2 regions of the Lysinibacillus sp. NPDC096212 genome follow, and region 1 is predicted to be linked to the other one. Evidence: riboswitches for the same ligand, from Rfam matches in the RefSeq annotation. Region 1 holds a riboswitch; the other holds the start of a gene.
The links. A riboswitch is a leader RNA that binds a small molecule or an ion and turns the genes downstream of it on or off. The one in region 1 is predicted to bind FMN.
Positions count from the first base shown of each region.

Region 2: linked by a shared signal. The riboswitch ahead of ACIQ7T_RS17335 (ECF transporter S component) and the one ahead of ribE (riboflavin synthase) in region 1 are both predicted to bind FMN.

Region 1 is NZ_JBIWFQ010000003.1:227,945-238,421, reverse strand. It holds gene ACIQ7T_RS04560 (hypothetical protein) at 296-676, shown strand; gene ACIQ7T_RS04555 (GHKL domain-containing protein) at 767-2,071, opposite strand; gene ACIQ7T_RS04550 (C45 family autoproteolytic acyltransferase/hydrolase) at 2,579-3,613, opposite strand; gene ACIQ7T_RS04545 (spore germination protein) at 3,737-5,182, opposite strand; gene ribH (6,7-dimethyl-8-ribityllumazine synthase) at 5,368-5,835, opposite strand; partial or broken gene ribB (3,4-dihydroxy-2-butanone-4-phosphate synthase) at 6,197-6,787, opposite strand; gene ribE (riboflavin synthase) at 7,000-7,635, opposite strand; FMN riboswitch at 7,778-7,903, opposite strand; FMN riboswitch at 8,029-8,154, opposite strand; gene ACIQ7T_RS04525 (hypothetical protein) at 8,383-8,520, opposite strand; gene ACIQ7T_RS04520 (SDR family NAD(P)-dependent oxidoreductase) at 8,565-8,687, opposite strand; gene ACIQ7T_RS04515 (YibE/F family protein) at 9,074-10,192, shown strand; gene ACIQ7T_RS04510 (YibE/F family protein) at 10,192-10,477, shown strand, end outside.
Region 2 is NZ_JBIWFQ010000018.1:66,377-76,853, forward strand. It holds gene ACIQ7T_RS17320 (methyl-accepting chemotaxis protein) at 1-815, shown strand, start outside; gene ACIQ7T_RS17325 (STAS domain-containing protein) at 870-1,256, shown strand; gene ACIQ7T_RS17330 (sodium-dependent transporter) at 1,325-2,671, opposite strand; gene ACIQ7T_RS17335 (ECF transporter S component) at 2,836-3,423, opposite strand; FMN riboswitch at 3,646-3,844, opposite strand; gene ACIQ7T_RS17340 (RNA polymerase subunit sigma) at 4,139-5,446, opposite strand; gene sigX (RNA polymerase sigma factor SigX) at 5,443-5,976, opposite strand; gene ACIQ7T_RS17350 (ATP-binding protein) at 6,060-7,835, opposite strand; gene ACIQ7T_RS17355 (response regulator transcription factor) at 7,828-8,544, opposite strand; gene ccsB (c-type cytochrome biogenesis protein CcsB) at 8,702-9,889, opposite strand; gene resB (cytochrome c biogenesis protein ResB) at 9,886-10,477, opposite strand, start outside.

The DNA.
Region 1 (10,477 bases):
TAACCTATTAGGTCAATTCCATTTTAAGGTTATTTACCTAAAAGGTCAACGAATGTGTTAGTTCAACAAGAATTACACAATTTTATTATTAAATTTTGAATGCAAACAACTTTTAAGAGCCTTATTACAATAAAATGAAATACACGACTTTAGTGATTCCAGCGATCATTTCGGAGGAGCAATCCGTCACTTCGGAGGTTCTTTCCATTAATTCAGAGATTCTATCCATGATTTCGGACGTTCTATCCATGATTTCGGATGTTCTATCCATCATTTCGAAGGTTCTATCCACGATTTGGGGCGTTCTATCCATCTTTTTGAAGGTTCAATCCATGATTTGGGGCGTTCTATCCATCTTTTCGAGGGTTCTATCCACGATTTGGAGCGTTCTATCCATCATTTCGAGGGTTCTATTCACGACTTTAGTGATTCTAGAAGATATCAAGAAGATAATGCTATAAAGGAATATATGCATATGACGAATGAACATAAAGATCCATCTAAGGGCTTGGAGCCGTTCAAAGATTATACTGAGTTTGAAGATTATGTTTTAAAACGGATGGCGGATGAATTAGGAACAACACAGCTAGAAGGAGAAGATTCAATTAGAGCAATTACTAAATTTTTATCAAAGATTGAGGAGGAACATAAAGACTATTTAGAGAGTGTTGCTTAGAAATGCGTGCGTGTAATAATTGCAAATAAAGCCGTCCAATCCGACGACTTTATTTGCATTACTTTAACACTTGACTTTTAGTTTGGAAATTTACTTTATTGGAATGGTTACTATTGCTGTTGTCTCTAAACGTTTTGATGAATCGATAGAAATTTGACCGTCGTACTTATTAACAATTTCATTCACAATAAACAAGCCCTGGCCTCTTATTTTACCAGATTCTGGTTTTTTAGTAGAAAATCCTTGCTTGAATATTTGCCCTGCTTCTACAATATTTGGTCCAGTATTTGTAACCTTAAATTCATATTGCTTGTCATCAGCTTTACAGCAAATTGTTATTTTACGTTGCTCATCCGATAATTCATTTGCCGCATCAATCGCATTATCTATTAAATTCGACAAGATTTTGATTAAATCTGTTGTTTTAATTTTATTAAATGCATCCTGTGATACTGAAAAATCCATATCAATATTATGATTTTGTGCAGTTAGTTTTTTCGTTTGTAATAAGATCGCCAAGCCAGGATGATCAATATTTAATTTGAGTGACTTAATAGCCTGAACCTCTTTGGATAGTGAATATAAATATTGTTTGGCCTGATCAGGTTTGTCTAATTGAAGAAATCCATGCAGTACTTGTATGTGATTTGTGAAATCATGTCTTAAAGAGGACACGGAAGTGATTAAAGTTTTAATTTCTGCTTGATATGTATCTTCTGTCGCTTCAACTTCCTCCGCCACTTCTTTTTGATACCATCTCTGTAAGAAGAAAACTGAGCCAATCACGATTAAAATAAGTACACCATTAAAAATAAAGACTAAAAGATTGTCTTCGATCACTTTTCCCTTAATGTCATTTAATGTGTCTGCACTAATATCAATTCCTATGTATGCAATAACCGCCCCTGTTTCATCCTTAATCGGTGCACCAACAGTTAAGTAGGAGCCATATATAGAATCTTGTATTACATCTGTTATAAATGTTTCTCCATTATAAGCTTTTTGCACTTGTGTCTCGGGTACTGTACAGTCCATTCCGATATAAAAGCCTTTAACTTCACTTGGTAAACCCATAATCATTGCTTTGGATACCTTAGGATTTTCAATATCTAATGTATAAACAAATAAAGCACCTATTTTTACTCTTGCATCGTTTAAGTAGCTTCTTATTTGCCAATAATACTCATTTTCCTCGGGGTTATCTAAAAATTGTTTGTACGCCTCTACATCAATAGTAGATGCGATAGAAATAGCCGCTTTCAGACTTTGGTTCGCTATTGACTCTTCTACTGTCTTTTTCATTTTTATATAAGATGTAAAGATGTTTAAACTTGTAAACAGTACTAATAAGAGAGTTGATAGTATTAAAATTAGTTTTATTTTTCGTGTTTTCATACAAACTGGTACTTCCTTATCTATAGACATGAATAATGCCTTAATTTAGTTGGGCTTGGCTTTCGCAAATACAAAAATCTTTGCCGAAGTTAACATCATGTCATACTCTCCACTGGGGAAATGATTTCAATCCATTATTGTAAACTTCTTTTTTATGGTTGTTCAATTATGCCTCAGCATAATTACTTCCGGAATCAGCTTGGGTAAATGCATACGATTCAGGATTCTTCGCCTCTCTAAATAACAATATTCGTTCTTATCTTATCATCCCAAGAGAGTTTTGACTATTACCAACCCACATTTATCGCCACTTACTTTTTTGGGCTATCTCCTTCCCATTATTGACGTTGGAGAAGTCTGTCTGGAACTGATAAAATGCTAAAACAATTTTTATTTTTCGAGCGAAACATCGTTCCAGTCGCAACCATTAGTTTAATAATCCTTCTCTAGAAAGTAAACTAAAAAGGAGAAGAATTTTTATCATGCCCCCTCCTTATTATATATTGCTTATTCCATTCCATCTTTGTAGTTTAAATCAATCCAACCTTTTAACTTTTTAGGAAGCGTTAGAGCTTCGTTCAAATAATCTTTAAAAGAAATTGTTATCGGTTCTGCGTCCTCCCCTATTCCAACGATAACTTCTAGAAGCTTTGGCGAATAAACTACAGTATGTAATGTGCCAAAGTATTGTTGATAGTGTTTGAAAAATAACGGAGAATTTCCATTATTAAAATGTCGGTATGCAGCGATTGTAGTCAAATTCTTTTCTATTAAATTATTTATAAAATGTTTTCGATTGACGGACCCTTGAATGTTTTTCTTATTTTTCTCTTTCATACTCGTTGTTTGAAAATGATTCGTACAAATTAACGGATTTTCATATCTTAATTCCTGCTTATGTGGAGAAGCTTCTACTACTATAGATTGTCCGCTTTGATCTGTCATTGAGTAATTGTAACAATAACCATGTGGGAGTTCTGTAATTAATTTAAGTGCTTCTTCAATATTTTTACATTGCTCTAATAATATTCGGACAATCGTTGAAGCGATAAAGCCCTCACCATGGTAATCATTGTTGACAAAATGCAGACCGACAACTAGCCCATATTCATTCATCCCATCAAGTCTACCGATAATTTGTTGGCTAAATCCAACACTTGCACATCCATTCATTGGATTAGAAAATACAAGTCTTGCATCATACAATGTTGGACTAAAATCATAGTTTCTAATATAATTTCCATCTAGCACAAAAGATGTACAGCCCATTTCAGGAAAGGTAATATTATAGCCACTATATATATCAATGACAGAATCCAGCGTTTGAGCTAATCCAACGGCCAATCCTTCCATTTCTTGCAAAAGACTAGGGGAATGAAATTGTAGTAGTTGTTTTGCCATTTGGACATTTATAAAATTCAGAGATTCATTCTGTATTGGATGAGAAGTTGACAGTAGTTCTTTACTTTGCTGAAGCCCAATTTGATAGTAACTGCCCCTTACATTTATAACTTTTACGATCAATTCTTCATAAGATCTCATTACTTTTCTCTCCTTACCTACTGTAATTGGTTTTCTATATTCATCTTAAAGCTTCAAGTAAATATAAGGTCAAGAAATAAAAAGATCAGGCCTATAAAAGCCTGATCTCTACATTCTAAATATTTATTTTTTCCTACTCGATGTCTTTGTCTCATCCTGTACATTTAAGAATTTGGGTCGCGTACGATAACCTGCAGGAGATAAGCGAACTAAAGATCTTTTAATGTCCGTCCAATCTAAATCTGCGCCCATACTTAAGTACGGAACACCTAATACTCGTAAGTTTGCGGTATAAAGAAGTATGAAAAACACCGAAATGAAGAATCCAAATAATCCTAAAAAGGCAGATGCTAAAATGATGATTACCCTGAGAATGCTCATCGCTGTTACGATGGACTGATTGACAAGTGTATAGGCTGCAATACTTGAAGTAGCTATAACTACAATCATGGAAGCGCTCGTAACACCCGATTTAATAGCTGCATCTCCAATAATTAATCCCCCGACAACACTTATTGAACCACTGATAACATTGGGTAGATGAATATTTGCTTCTCGAAATAATTCGAACATAAAAAGCATCATTAATATTTCAAGAGTAGTTGGAAATGGGAGTCCCATTCTTGATTCAACGACAGTTGCCAATAGGATGAATGGCAGTTGTTCTTGATGGTGGGTCGTTAATGCAAGCCAAAAACCTGGTAAAAGTATACTTATTAAGATAGCTATTATTCGTAGTATACGCTCCATAGAACTTACAATAATCGGATACTCATTATCCTCACCGGATTTAAAAAGTAACATTGAATTAGCCGGGGTAATGATGGCATATGATACTCCATCAACTATAATGATAATGCGTCCTCTACTTAAAGCTTGTACAGCAAAATCAGGGCGTCCAGTATAATCGTGTCTAGGTAGAATTTTTGCACTTTGCTCAATTCTCTCCATCAATAAATCCCCACTAAATACAACATCCGTATCAATTCGTTGCAGCTGTAGTTTTATTTGCTCAAGCATTTTTTGATTGACGATATCTTCAAAATAAAGTACAGCTACAGTTGTTTTGGATCGTTTACCAAGTTCATATGTCTCAACACTTAATGAATTAGTAGGAATCCGTTTTCGTAATAAAGCAATATTGATAAAAACATCCTCAATAAAATCATCTCTCGGACCTTTGACAACTAATTCAAGGGTTGTTTCTTTAGGCTCTCGATTCGGTTTTTTAGCGATATAGCTTGAATATAACAAATTCATATCTTCAAAATAAAGTAAAACATGTCCTTTATAAACTCTTGTAATAGCTTCATCTTTACTTGTTATTTTCTGAAGATGGGGAACGTGTAAATTGTTTTGTATATGTTCTTCTAACATTTCCTCTGTTGTTGCAGTAAATAATGATTGAACTCGTTGCACAATAACGGTCTGCAGTAACCGCTCATCAACCATCGCTTCACATTTTATCAAATGTACTTTATGTTGCTGAAAGGAATACTCTTGGAATATCACATCAGCAGAGCGTTGAAATAGTGACTTCAAAGATTTCAAATTTAATTCTTGTTCCATTGAAGAAATATCCATCAACTCCTACTGAGCCAGCCCCTAATTAGTACATTTATGAGTAATAACATAAATACACTTACGGATATTTTCCCCATTGTCTAAAAAAATATTCAAGAAAACTTTAATGTTTATAATACTTTTTCAGAATAATTCATCTGCGAAATTTTCATACTATTATTAGGAAAAATTTATCCAATCATCTTCTTTAAATTTGCCATTTCAATAGCGGACATTGCTGCATCATAGCCTTTATTTCCTGATTTAGTCCCTGCACGCTCAATCGCTTGTTCAATATTTTCTGTAGTTACAATGCCAAAAATAACAGGTACATTTGTAGTTAGTGACACATTTGCAATTCCTTTTGCTGATTCATTACATACATAATCATAATGTGTTGTTGAGCCACGGATTACTGTACCTAATCCAATAATTGCATCATATTTCTTTGTTTCAGCTAACTGTTTCGCGATGAATGGCACTTCAAATGCACCAGGAACCCATGCTACATCGATAGAATTCTCATCCACACCATGACGCTTTAAACCATCTAATGCACCGTCTAATAATTTGCTTGTAATAAATTCGTTGAAACGACCAACTACTACTGCTATTTTTAAATCCGTACCAATTAATTGTGCTTCAAATGTTTTAACCATTTTGAATCTCTCCTTTATTATTTAGTCTAATCATCATAACGTGGGGTTGATTTCCGTTCCGACTGGGCGCTTTGTTATTGCTGTCGCTACGCTTTCGCGCAGAGCAGAGCTTCCTGAGGGCGTCCGATGAGCCCCTTCGCTTGCGCTCCAGGGTCTCGGGCCAACACGATGTTGATCACGAATTATCACAGGACGTGATGGTTTTAGCCTTCGTTCCTCTATCCGCTAATCCTCAAGGAGTCGCCCAGTCTCCACTCCAATCAACTTATATACATAAAGTACGTTTTAACAAATGTCATTCCAAACTTTTGTTGATGATCCTTTATATTGTCTGTGTGTTTTCTTCCATTATTTGTTTAAGACGATAAGTGGCCAATGCTTCAATTGAAATCATTTTTAAATCATGTTGCGCTGCATATTTAACAAGGTCATTAAAGCGTAGCATTTTGCCATTGTCCCCCATAATTTCACAAATAATGCCCGCAGGAATACTATGACACAGCTTGGCCAAATCAATTGTAGCTTCCGTATGTCCTCTACGCTCTAATACACCATTGTCCTTTGCAATTAACGGGAATACATGGCCCGGTCTACGAAAATCCGCAGCTTTTGCCTGTGGTTTTAGCATTTTTTGTATAGTCATTGCCCGTTCAAAGGCGCTAATTCCAGTTGTTGTGTCTACATGATCTATACTAACGGTAAATGCCGTTTGATGATTATCAGTATTAATACTAACCATTGGCTTTAATGCTAATTTTTGTGCAAGCTCCTGTGAAATCGGCGTACAAATAAGACCTCTTCCATAGGTCGCCATAAAGTTAATCGTTTCTGGGGTCATAAATTCCGCAAGTGCGAGTAAGTCCCCTTCGTTTTCTCGGTCCTCATCATCTACTACGATAATCATCTTCCCTTGTTTTAAATCCTCTATTGCTTCTTCAATTGAATGTAGCAATATCGCCACCTCCAGTTCTTAAAGTGTTATTAGATCAATTATGCCTCGGCATAATTGCGTCCGGATTGCTTAGGCCTGCAAGCATGACGTTGGTCACTCAACCGTTTCCACAGAACGTGGCGTTCTTAGACTAAGTTCCTCTATTTCAGCGGATGTTTTTTGTACCGAAAGCGTAGCGACAGGTACAGATGTTTTGGCTTCGCTGAAAGAAGTTAAAACCCGTTTTTTGCTAAGAAGTCTCTTGAAATGGTTGGTTCCTGTCCATACTTAAGTTGATGCAAAATGTATTTTCCAACTAAATCGGTTTCTATATTGACGAGATCACCAATTTTTTTCATACCTAAAATTGTTTCCTTGTATGTGTGAGGTATCAGTGATACTGTGACACCGTTTTTCTCAACCTGAAAGAGTGTTAGACTCGTTCCGTCAATTGTGATGGAGCCCTTTGGAATACAGTAGCTCGTTAACTCCTTCGATAGTTCAATATCAATATAGACTGCATTTGCTAATGGCCGCTTGCGCACTATTTTCCCTACCCCGTCAACATGTCCGGATACAAAATGACCACCGAAACGTCCATTAGCTGACATAGCGCGTTCTAAATTTACCGGATCTCCAACTGCGAGCTGCTGTAAATTTGTTGCGCTCACTGTTTCAGGCATTACATCCATCGTTAGCTCTTGTTCATTAAAATATATCACTGTTAAACAAACACCATTGACCGCTATACTGTCCCCTAGCTTTACATCCTCTACCATTTTCTTTGAAATAACGGTGATTTTCATACTTTGTCGATCGCTTTGCATGGTTTTTACGGTGCCAATATCCTCAACAATTCCTGTAAACATTTTTTCACCTGCTTTCATTCATTTAATAATTTCCGCTCAAACAAAAAACCCCTTAGAATAAAGGGGTTTGGGAGTTCATATACATAAGACGTCAACAAATAAACCTTATGGATATAATATTTTTTCCATAGGCTGTCATCTCATCGTTCTTCTCCCATCCAGACTGTCACTGTCGGTTTTGGATTTGCACCAAATCAGCTTGCGCTCACGGACTTTGAATTTCTTCATCACCGCCGATTGGGAATTTCACCCTACCCCGAAGAACTACTGCTATTCAATTTTTTAGCCAAATAAAACAAAAACTACTTCCCGACTATAAAATGGGAAGTAGTTAACATAAAAGCATACTCAAATACACCTTATAAACTCAAGCGAATTTAAAAAGCTCACACTTTTACCCTTCTCCCATCCAGACTATAACTGTCGGTTTTGGATTTGCACCAAATCAGCTTGCGCTCACGGACTTTGAATTTCTTCATCACCGCCGATTGGGAATTTCACCCTACCCTGAAGGATATTTTTATTTAGCTAGTTCTTACGATAACACTAATTTATTTTATTATCCAGATAATTCTTTATAAATTTTTTCTATAATTCATTTCACATTCGCAAGTTTGCCTATCGTTGCGTTTGTAAATTGCTACAAAAACAATAAATTTATACAGTCAAACTACCATCAACAGAGACAACAGCACCAGCCATGAAGCTTGCTTTATCTGATGCTAAGAATAGGACCGCTTCTGCAACTTATTCTGGTTCACCATGGCGTCCCATACATACACGTGACATTTCTTCTGGTACGTACCCTGTTTTTTCAAGTGTTTCACCAACACTTTGAAATAATGGTGTAACGATGCCGCCTGGACACACAGCATTAATACGAATACTTTTATTTGCATACTCGACCGTGACGCCTTTCGTTAAACCGATTACCGCATGTTACTTGCGGAATATACAGCGATACTGTGTTCTGAACGAATACCTGCCGATGAAGCAGTATTAATAATCGATCCTTTATCCTGCTTTTCCATTACTGGATTAACACATTTCATGCCAAACCATTCCTCTTTTGATTAAATACTGCCTAACCTGGCCAGTATCAATTCAACTATCGCGTCCTGAATAATGGCGATTTCTCCTATATTTTTTCGCTTCCTTCACATGCTATGTTGTACCATCCCATTTGTCATAAGCAAAAAATTAATAAACACTTACATAATGAATAACAATAATTTAATTATGCTAAAACTAACTAAGTAAGCTAAAATCTACTATATAATTAAGGAACCTCTATTCAATTAGCACGTTACTTTATAATGGCATTTTTTAAATCTGCTTGACATTAAAAAATTAGTGATATTGTGAGTCATTTTCGTGCCATTTTAACAATGAACGCATAAGTACAATCAGATTCCTTTCTCACATTGGAGGCTTTTTATTGCAAAACATCTTGAAAAAAAAATCTAAATTTATATTTTATACCTTTATCGCAATTTGCTTTATCGCTTCTGTTTTTTTCGTTTATCACAACGAAGCATTTTATGATCGTCCAATTGCGGAAGTTATAAAAACGGAATTAAAAGAATCAAACCCTGTAACAGATATGTATGAAAATGAAGATCATTTATATACTCAGCAAATTACAGCTGTATTAAAAAATGGTGAAAAAAAAGGTAAGCTTATTCATTTTACAAATGAGTATTCAGCATCTGGGGCTTTTGATCAAGAGTACCATGTTGGGAATAAATTATTTGTTTCCATTAAAGTAAATACAGACAAAAATGGAGATTTAACTGGGGCTATTTTAGACGTGAAACGTGATCAGTTTGTCTTGATAGTGGCGTGGATTTTTATTTTTGCTTTGCTAATTGTCGGTAAAAGACAAGGATTATTTTCAATCATCAGTTTAATTGTAAATTCGCTTGTATTATCATACGCTTTGGATTTATATATAAATTCTAATATAAATTTGATATTTATTAGCGGGGTATGTGTTCTTTTATTTACGGTCATTTCTTTAATTCTCATTAACGGCTTGAATGAAAAAACATATGCAGCGATAATGGCAACACTTATAGGAACATTTATTTCTATATTGATTAGCGCTTTAGTTTTGTGGATTACATCCGAGAATGGGCTTCGATATGAAGAAATGCAATTTTTAACGCGACCATATCGAGTGATTTTTATGGCTGGCTTATTTATTGGAGCACTAGGAGCTGTAATGGATGTCTCCATCACAATGGCTTCTTCAATGTTCGCTTTATTTGAGCAAAACGAAGAAATATCTGACCAAGCATTGAAAACCTCAGGGATGGACATCGGGAAAGACATTATGGGAACGATTACAAGTATTTTGTTTTTTGTTTATATTTGTGGCTCAATCCCTATGTTGATTTTATATTTAAAAAACTCTTATCCATTAGGGCAAACACTTTCCATGAATCTTTCATTAGAATTAGCTAGGGCCCTAGCAGGTGGAATCGGTGTTGTCTTAACGATTCCAATCAGTTTATACACTTCTATTTTTTTCATTAATCGAAAGAGGGCAAAATAATGAATGTATTAGTATGGTTAACTGCCATTTTATTCATATTGATGATTGTTATCGGTGGAAAAAAAGGAGTACGATCTTTTCTATCTTTATTTTTAAACTTTGGAGTACTCTTTATCACCATCTTTTTAATGACCAATCAGAAAAATAGTCCAATTATATTAACGCTCATTGCCTGTACCGTCATTAGCTGGATTAGCTTATTTTTTATTAATGAAATGAGTAGTAAAACAGTAACTGCATTCATTTCTACAATGATTACGATTGTAATTTTATTACTATTCATTG
Region 2 (10,477 bases), on a different contig from region 1:
ATGAAATTGCAGTCGGTACTACGACTCAATCTGATCAAGCTGAACAAATAGTGTCTATGATGCAAAAAACAATTGAAGAAGTATCGACCAGTTTACAAAAAGCCGAGAATACGTTAAATAGCGCTATAGAATCGACCCATTTTGCACGCCAAGGTGAAGAGGCGATCAATGAAGCTATAAAACATTTAAGCGATGTCACACAAACAGTGTCTTACGCAACAGATTCTATCCAAAAACTCGGTAAACGCTCTGAAGAAATTGGCGGCATTATTACTGTTATTACGGGTATTGCGGATCAAACAAATCTACTCGCCCTCAATGCAGCCATCGAAGCAGCACGAGCAGGTGAGCAAGGAAAAGGCTTTGCCGTCGTTGCATCAGAGGTACGCCAGTTAGCTGAACAATCAAGTTTAGCATCAGGACAAATTACAAATCTCATTAAAGATATTCAGGCTGAAACCTCTGTGACAGTTCGCACGATGGAAAGTAATCTACTAGCAGTAGAGGAGCAAGTAACAATTATCAATAAAGGAGGAACTGCATTAAAAGAAATCGTTGAAAAGGTCGAAGAAACAGAAAACGGCGTTGAGCAGATGAAGGCTGCATTTACGAATGTAAACAACAACTCCTTAGGGGTTCAACAAGCCATTCAAGATATTTCCCGTATCATTGAAGACTCCGCTGCAGCAACAGAGGAAATTGCCGCAACATCGGAAGAACAATATGCAACTGTGGCAGAAATTACACAAAGTTCAGACGAATTAGCATCGATTGCCGATAAATTACAAAACGAAGTCAATAAATTCAAGTTTTAACTTCTATAGAATTAGAATTTCCTTACATGAAAAAGAAAATGGAGGCGCTATAGTATGGATCAGAAGAAAATTGCGATGGTTATTGACACAAAGTCTGATTATATTTTGATTGCGTTTACTGGCGATTTAGAATATGGGTCGATTGAAGAGATTAAAATTGAGCTTCAATCGTTAAGCTTGGAAACAAAGCATGGATATATTATCGATATGCAAAAGGTTACAAACATCGATAGTACCGGCTTTGGCATGATTGTCAATTTCGCAAAGAAAGTATCTGTAAAAGAAAAGAAAATCGCCATTATTGTTGTCGATGATTTCATTCGCAATTTGTTTGCTATTTCACAAGTCGATAAAGTATTCCCTATTACTAAAAGCGAAGAGCGAGCAAGACAGATCATTAAAGAAGGCTGGTTAGGTGAACTATCACTTAGCGAATACTAACCCTATCGTTGTCCCCCAAACATAAAAGTAAGTTGCATTCCTATTAAACGGAATGCAACCTACTCTTTTTAATACTGTAAAAGCATATTTACAAACACAACGATAATGACAAAAGGTACTACTATTAACATCAGCAGTCGATACGCTGAATAGAACCCCTGGCCCATTTGACTTCCTATTAATAATTCCTTCTTCACAAATTCTTTATCAACTACATACGCAATAAAGATAGCAATCAATAAGTTACCCAACGGAAGCATTAAATTAGAAACTAAAAAGTCAGTTGCATCAAAAATTGTTTTTCCAAAAATTGATACATCAGCTAATGTACTTGATGAAAGTGCTGCAGGAATCGCTGCAATAAAGACTACTACACCTAGTAGCATCGTCAATGCAGAACGAGACATACGTCCCTTCTCCATAAATGCCGCTACGATAATTTCATATAAACTGAAGGAAGAAGTTAGCGTTGCGAATAAAAATAATAATAAAAACATCGCTAAGAATATTTCACCAAATGGCATTTGACTAAATGCTGTTGGCAGAACCGTAAATAATAAGCCTGGTCCAGATGCCGGTTCTAAATCAAAAGCAAATACAACAGGGAAAATGGCTAATCCTGCTAAAAACGATACAAGCACAGTGAGAAGAACAACAGAGCCTGCGGAATTAGGTAAGCTCACATCTTTCTTTAAATAGGAGCTGTACGTCACAAGACAAGAAAATCCTACTGCTAAGCCAAAGAAGGACTGCCCTAACGCTTCCAATATAGCCTTTCCAGTTATATTAGAAAAGTCAGGCCACAAGAAGAATTTAACCCCTTCCATTGCTCCATCTAATGTTAAAGCCCTCACAACAAGCACAATAAACATAATGAATAATAAAGGCATCATCCACTTATTGGCCTTCTCTATACCATTTTGCACGCCAAGTGAAATGACTAATACATTTACTAGCGTAAACAGCCCTAAACCTAGCAATGTAATCCAAGGTGTTCCTACAATCTTTGCAAATAGTTCACTAGGATCCACGGAAGGATCAATAACAGCCCCAGTCACACCAAGGCCACTATATATAAAAATCCAACCTCCTACAACACTATAAAAACTTAATAATAAAAAACAGCCGAGCACACCCATACGACCAACCCAAGCCCAACCTGTTTTAGTAGGTGCAATTTTTTTATAGGCAGTCACAGCCTCAGACTGTGTACCACGACCTAAAATATATTCTGATAATAACATCGGTAAACCAATCAACAATGTAAATAGCACAAAAATCAGGAAAAATGCTCCCCCGCCACTTTGTCCAGTAACATATGGAAGCTTCCAAATTGCCCCCAGTCCGATTGCAGCTCCAGCCGATGCTAAAATAAAGCCTAGTTTACTAGACCACTGACTCTTTTTTTCACTCATCTCTTCAAACTCCTCTAACTTACTCAACTCTTCCTTATTCTACAATAAAATAATACAGTCGACTACATTAATTCTATATGTTACTTTTGCGTAATATTATCCAACACCTCAACCATTCTACATAAAAAACCTCGAACGCTTAACAGCTCGAGGTCTCATCCTAATTATTTTGTTAAATACATAGAACGCTGATGATCAATCCATTTACGCATTGTTGTGAATAGTAATGCCATGATGATAGTAATTAAAATACCTTTCACAATGTTAAATGGCAAAATACCAGCTACGATCATTTTATATAGTGAATCACCTACAACAGGCTCCATACCTAAAAAGTAAGTGTACATAGGTAAAAATACTGCATAGTTAAGGATGCTCATTCCTACTGCCATTACAATTGTTCCAGCAGCTAAACCTCCGATAAGGCCCTTAACTGTTTTGGAGCGATTAAAAACAAAGCTCACTGGTAAAATAAATAAAATACCTGTTGCAAAGTTCGCGATATGTCCTACCGGTACTCCCGTTGGCGTGCCTGAGAAAACCCAGTCCAACACATTTTTAAATAATTCTACTAAAATCCCCGCTACAGGTCCCATAGTGATTGCTGCTAGTAATGCTGGCATATCACTGAAGTCCACTTCCAAAAACATTGGAAATGGCGGAATCGGGAAATTAAAAAGCATTAATAAAAACGAAATACTGCTCAGCATACCAATCGTAATATACGATTGAAGTTTAACATTTTTCTTCATAGAAAACTCTCTCCTCTTTGCTGATTCAATCTCGCAAGAAGAAAGGTTACGACCTAATCAATTATTATCATGAAAAAACCCTTATGCAAAAGAGCATAAGGGAGAATAGGCATGATTAAAAAACGCCATTAATTAACTATTTTCTGAGCATACGCTGTGTGAAACCACATCGAAAAAACGCTCGTACATAGCTAAATTCATAACAATGAATGACGATCGCACCTCCATCTTCTCCCATCCAGACTTTAACTGTCGGCCTTGGAATTGCACCAAGTCAGCCATGCAAAAAAATTATTTGCACAGGTCGCGGGCTGAAGAGCCTTTAGTAAATCATGCGAGCTAATATGTCTTAAAGGAAACATTAGCGATTTACAACTCTATTACCGCCGGTCGGGATTTTCACCCTGCCCCGAAGATGAATCATTATTTTTTTATTTCATAGCCTTACTATAATGAATTATTAGAGAAAAGTAAATAGCTTTGCTTTAAAAAAATCCGATTAAACTTGTATGCTTTAATAAATACTCGTGAAAAGTAGCTTAAATCCTTATTCATCTCATCACCTATAGAGGCGAGAGACTTCGTAGGTGACGCTTCGCTTTCGCTACTGAAAATAATTGCTAAGTTAAATGACAAGAGCATTCACGCACATATAGTGGCGAGAATGCTCCAAAAATTTATTTATGTTCTGTTCGTCTATTTGTTGTTAGGCTGTTTATGGCATATATCGTTTATTGGCTCCTACAGGCTTTGGCAAGAATTTTTTTAAATCAAATCCTTCCCAGGTTTCCTGTACAACATTGTCTAAACGTATTTGTTGATCAAAGCTTGCAGCAGTGAGCATCATAGCTTCTATCAGTTGAGTTGCACGAACAGTATCCATGGTCGTTAAATCAAGCGGCTCATCAAATGTAACAATAACGCCTTCTGCTACTTCTTTTACAGTGTATGCTATATTTTCTGGTACAACTGAAACGTATACATCATCATTTTTATTTCGCATATCGGTAAGCGCTTCTGTTACAGTGGGAAAAGTCTTACGAGAATCGGGTGATAAATATTCAGCTCCATTTTCATCTTTATATAAATAATAATTAAAATGATTTGAGCTTGTTAATGCCTTAGGATTACTTGGCTCTTCTTCCTTGGAAAATTTGTAGGCTGTACCATCAGGATTTTCAAACTCAATATCTTTATACTCTGAATCTGAGAATGTATCCTGTAAAGTCTCTAAATATTCATTAGTATCTGCTGAAGCAACATCATAATCATTTTTCTCCGGCAATACATGAACTAGTTTATCGCCCTTCTCCTTCAATTCTCCTTTATATGGATGATAGTTAGTAAAACCATTTGCTTTCTCATCAATTTGCGGCGCATACTTTTCATACATTTGTAATGTTGTAGGCTTTTTCTTCGGAAAATCAGTGGCAACTCGTTCATTTGGAATGATATACGTCATCGGTACGCTTTTCTTATCACGATTTGCCAAACCAATATGAAACACTACTGCTTCTGTTAAATCTTCCTCATAAACAGATGATCGTAGAGACATAATCCTTGAATGTTTTGCTACTATGTTGTTGGATTCCATAATCTTATCCTGGTTGACAAAGCTTTTCGCTGCTCGACTATCCTGCGATGTTGAATATTGAGAGGTTTCAGGAGCATTAGCCTGGTCTAATTTTGCATCATTATGATTCATGAACATAGAGCCTGTAATTACTGTTAAAGCGAAAACTGCTGCAACACTCATAAAGATTGGCCATTTACGAACTTTCTTCTTTGTTGTTGCAGTCTCGGTACTTTCTTGTTGCGTAGGAATACTGTGTTGTTGCTCTTGCGATGTTATTTCATCATCTATTGGTTGTTGTATAGCTTCTTGAAGATGGACATTATCCTGCAAGCGAGCATCTGTCAATAATCGATTTAATATTTCTTCTTTTGAACGGCGGTCAGAAAGCTTAGGGGCATTATTTAATAGATGCTCAAGTTGATCATCATCAAATTGGTTATGTGTCATTGCCGTTTCGCCTCCTGTTCTCTAACCTGTTGTAGCTGTTGCCGTAAAAATTTAATGGCACGATGCTGAGTGGTTTTTACCTTCGCTTCTGTCCAATCTAGTATTTGTGCAGTTTCTGCAATCGATAAGTCTTGAAAGTAGCGCATAATAATGACCATTTTTTGGTCACCTGTACAGTGTTCGAGTGCTACTTGCACCTGCATAAATTCATCACTGGCCTGCAATACGTCCTCCGGTGATGGTGTGGTTGAATGTAGCTGTTCCGTTTCCCAATCAAAAAAATCAAGTGAATGTTTTTGACGTACAGCCTGCTTTCTAAAATGATCAATAGCGACATTTTTAGCAATAGCAAAAAGCCAAGTCTTTTCACTGCTATTTCCTGCGAACTGATCATATGAGCGCAATACACGAACATAAACCTCATGCGCTAAATCCTCAGCAAGTGTACGGTTTTTTACTAAATAAATAAGAAACTGGAACACGTCTTGATGATATGCATCGTATAACCGATGGAACACGGAGTCATTCAAAGCACTCCACCCCCGTTCTATTTATATTTGTCGTCTAAATGTCCACAGAAGTTACATCCAATTAATACCACTCTTTAATAGTATTAATCAAAAGGTAAATAAAACGTGAAGGTAGTCCCCTCTTTCAGCACACTATCTACCATAATATTGCCTGAATGTGCCTTGACAATATTTCTAGCTATAGCTAAACCTAGGCCAGTTCCGCCTTTAGAACGTGTACGTGCCTTATCTGCTTTATAGAAACGTTCAAAGACATATGGTAAGTCCTCTTGCGGAATACCATGCCCTGTATCCTGAACAGAAACCTTGGCAAAGGTTGGTTCCTGCTCAACCTTCACTGTTACAGACCCTTCATCAGTATGACGAAGAGCATTATCAACTAAATTTGTTAAAACCTGTTCAATTCGATCCTCATCTATACTAATCGAAGCTTCGTCATTAAATTCACTGTCAAATATTAGACGAACATGTTTCTCTTTTGCCACCTGTGCAAATTTTTGAGTAATACGTTCAAATGTTGAATTAATCGGGAGCTCATCTTTGTAAAGCGTCATATGCCCCGATTCCATACGCGCAAGGTCTAATAAATCTGTTACTAGACGTCCCATACGTTTCGATTCATCATAAATAATTTTTGTAATTTCATTACGTTCTTCTTGATCTTGAATAAAATCATCATCCATTAGAGCCTCTGAATAGCCTTGGAGCATCGAAATTGGCGTTCGTAGCTCATGAGACACATTGGCAATAAAGTCTGAACGCAGTTTTTCTAAACGATGCTGCTCTGTCATATCACGAATAACCGCAACCGCTCCACGTATCGATTCCTCACTATAAAGAGGGCTAATCGTAAACGTATAGTAACTTCCATCCATCTCAATTTCTTCTTCAAGCTTATCCTCAAACATCAGTACATGATCGAGCATATGATAAAGCTCTGGCGGAATTGGCTTCGCACTTTGTGATCCCTTATTAACAAACCATGTTTGCATTAAACGGTCCGCTGGCGGATTACTTAATAATATTGTACGATCACGATTAAACGTAATAACTGCGTCTGTCATCGATGTTAATATATTGGAAAGCTGTTCATTTTCTTGATTGATCACTTCTAGATTGTGTTTCAATTGACGGCCCATTTGATTGAAGGCAACTGCAAGCTGGCCAATTTCATCATTTTGTGTAGTCGGCATCTTCGCTTCAAAATTCCCTTTAGAAATTTCAAATGCCAGCTCACGCATTTTACGTAATGGTGACGTAATACGTGATGAAAGGAAAAACGCAAAAAATGTCGTCAGCACAAAGGCAATGAAAGCAGATAAAAAGACAATTTTCGTCGTCTCTTTCGATGTTTTATGCAGCGCATCCGGACTTTGATAAATAAAGACAGCCCCGTGTACAGCATTTTCCACATTTAGCGGGAAACCAAGCACAACATACGATTCCAACTTTTCTTTGTCTGTAGAAGACGGCATCATCATTTCCTTAATAATCGGTTTATCTGATTGAAAAACTTCTTGGAACGATTTATTGGCTAAAATCATATCCTGTATTTCTTTTTTATTGACACCTTCCTGCATAGCGAAAGAAATTCTATCATGGTTAATAGCAATAAGTGCATTTGTACTTTCAGGTAAAATATCTTTTAATAATTCCGAAGTCGATTCTGCTGTTTCATTATCATCTACTATACTGGCAACTGTTGCTGCAGTTTGACGCAAGGAGCTTTCTGCTTGTTGCATATGGTAATTCTGAAGAAATTCAAGCATTAAAACCGTGAAAACAAACAATACAAATGAAACGAGAAGCAATATGGTTACCCATAGCTTCCCGACAACACTGTTCCATATTCTATTCATTGACAACCTCAAATTTGTAACCAACGCCCCATACAGTAACAATCATTTTTGCAGCGTTTTCAGATACACGGTTGAGCTTCTCGCGTAAACGTTTTACATGTGTGTCAACTGTACGTAAGTCGCCAAAGAAATCATAATGCCAAACTTCTTTTAGTAATTGTTCACGGTCAAATACTTTGTCTGGTGATTTAGCTAGGAAATAAAGCAATTCATACTCTTTAGGCGTTAAATTTACTTCAATACCCTCTGCTGTTACACGGTGCGCATCATGATCAATCATTAAATGTTGGAACACAACTAAATCTTTTGAAGAAGAAGCATTTGTCGAAGGTGAGAATGCTTGTGAACGGCGTAATATAGCCTTCACACGTAACACAACCTCACGAGGACTAAATGGTTTTACAATATAATCATCTGCTCCAAGCTCAAAGCCTTGTACGCGATTCGCTTCCTCGCCTTTTGCAGTTAATAAAATAATTGGTGTTGCTGCACGTTCACGGATTTCCGCACAAACTTCAAGCCCGTCTTTTTCAGGCATCATAATATCTAATAAAATACAGTGATACTCTTTTTCCAAAGATTTTTCGATCGCTTGTTCACCATTTTCTGCCTCGTCAACAAGGTACCCTTCTCGCTCTAAATACATTTTTAATAAGCGTCGAATACGATCCTCGTCATCTACTACTAATACTGAAATATTTTCTGACACTTTCACGATCCCTCTCTTCTAATCTTTCTCTACCTTCTATTGTACATGGTACAGCACTTATTGAAAAGAAAAGAAAGCCTTCTTGCCACAGCAAGAAGGCTCTTCTTTCCAATACTAGCGACGTAAAAATATCATATATGCTCAAAATCAACTTAGTCTATGCTGATGCGTATGAGTGTAAACCTGCAAGAATCAAGTTAACAGCAATTAAGTTGAATAAGATAATTCCAAAACCAATTAATGCTAACCATGCAGATTTTTCACCTTCCCAGCCTTTCGATAAACGTAAGTGTAGGAATGCTGCATAGAATAACCATGTAATAAGTGCCCATACTTCCTTCGGATCCCATCCCCAGAAACGACTCCACGAAAGTTGTGCCCAAATCATTGCAAAGATTAAAGCACCTAACGTAAATACTGGGAAGCCGATTATTACTGAACGATAACCAATTTCATCAACTAATTGTAAATTTACTCGTTTGACAAAAGGTTGGAAAATCGCACTAATTCGACGTCGTGCAATTAATCGAATCAATAAATATAAAACAGACCCTACTAATAATGACCACACAACTGATGTTAATTTCTTCGCATTAATGAGCGGAGGCATTTCTACTAACGGAGACATGCCATGTTCTTCAACCGCCTTATATTCATTCATACCAAATAGTGGCGGCATTTTGTATTCAATTTGACGTCCATTACCCTCTTTATCAACATAAGTATATGTTGAATCGTAACCCATCAAACTAAAAACGGATGTAGCAATTACGAAACCAACGACTACTACAAGGAAGAACATTACCGCTTCTAACCAGAAACGTTGTTTAGAAGGTTTCTTTAAATTAACTACTTTTAATAAATAAATTAGTCCTGCTACCGCACTAATTGCTAAAAGTGATTGCCCCAAAGCAGCTGTAATAACATGAATTGTTAACCAGTAACTTTGTAAAGACGGCATTAAAGGAGTTACCTCTTTCGGGAACATTGCTGCATAGGCAATTATTAATAACGCCACAGGTAATGCTACTAAGCCTAGAGCCGTCACGCGATAAATAAAATAAATCAAAACGAATGCCCCAACAATGAACATCCCAAACGCAGTCGTAAATTCAAACATATTACTAACAGGTGCATGCCCTGCATAAATCCAACGAGTGACAAAATAACCAAGCTGCGAAAGTAGACCTACAATAGTGACAGCAATTGCCGCTTTACCCCATTTTTCGGTATTTTTTCCTGTAGCATTCGATTGCTTTATCGAACCACCAAATAATAAAGTTGCAACTAGGTAGGCTATGAATGCTACAAATAATAGGTTTCTACTTATGTCAATCAAACTCATAAGGTGTTGTCACCTTCCTTTTTCTTTGTGGATTTCTTGACATCTTCTGACTTATCTAACTGATCTTCATATGTTGGTAGACCAGCAAATGTAGTGACTGTATCTAAATCCTTTTTCATACTGAACATATTTTTATTCACATGGGCAGCCATCAACACTCGACCATCAGGCTCCACCTGTAACCATAAACGTCGGTGGTTCCAATACGAGCCAATTACTACACCAATCATGAAAATAATACCGCCGACAAATAACAATGGTATCGTACTATCCTTACGAATTGTAAAGTTTGATGAATTACGCGTCTCTGCTCCTACGAATTTCATTCTATATTTGTTTTCACCAAGTGGTTCAAATGGCGGCTTCCTGATTTCTACAAAGCTTACTTCACCTTTTGGAGTTTCTGGTGTTATCATTTTAAATATAAATGCTGGGTTATTTGGTATTGATGTTTTTGTTTGTGGTTCACCATCTTTAAAACCAGAAAAATCTGGTGTATACACAAGAATCTTTACTGAGGAACCATTTCCTAAATCATATTCTTTTTTAGGATTCGTTAAATCAATTTCAATTTGACCTAGTGAATCT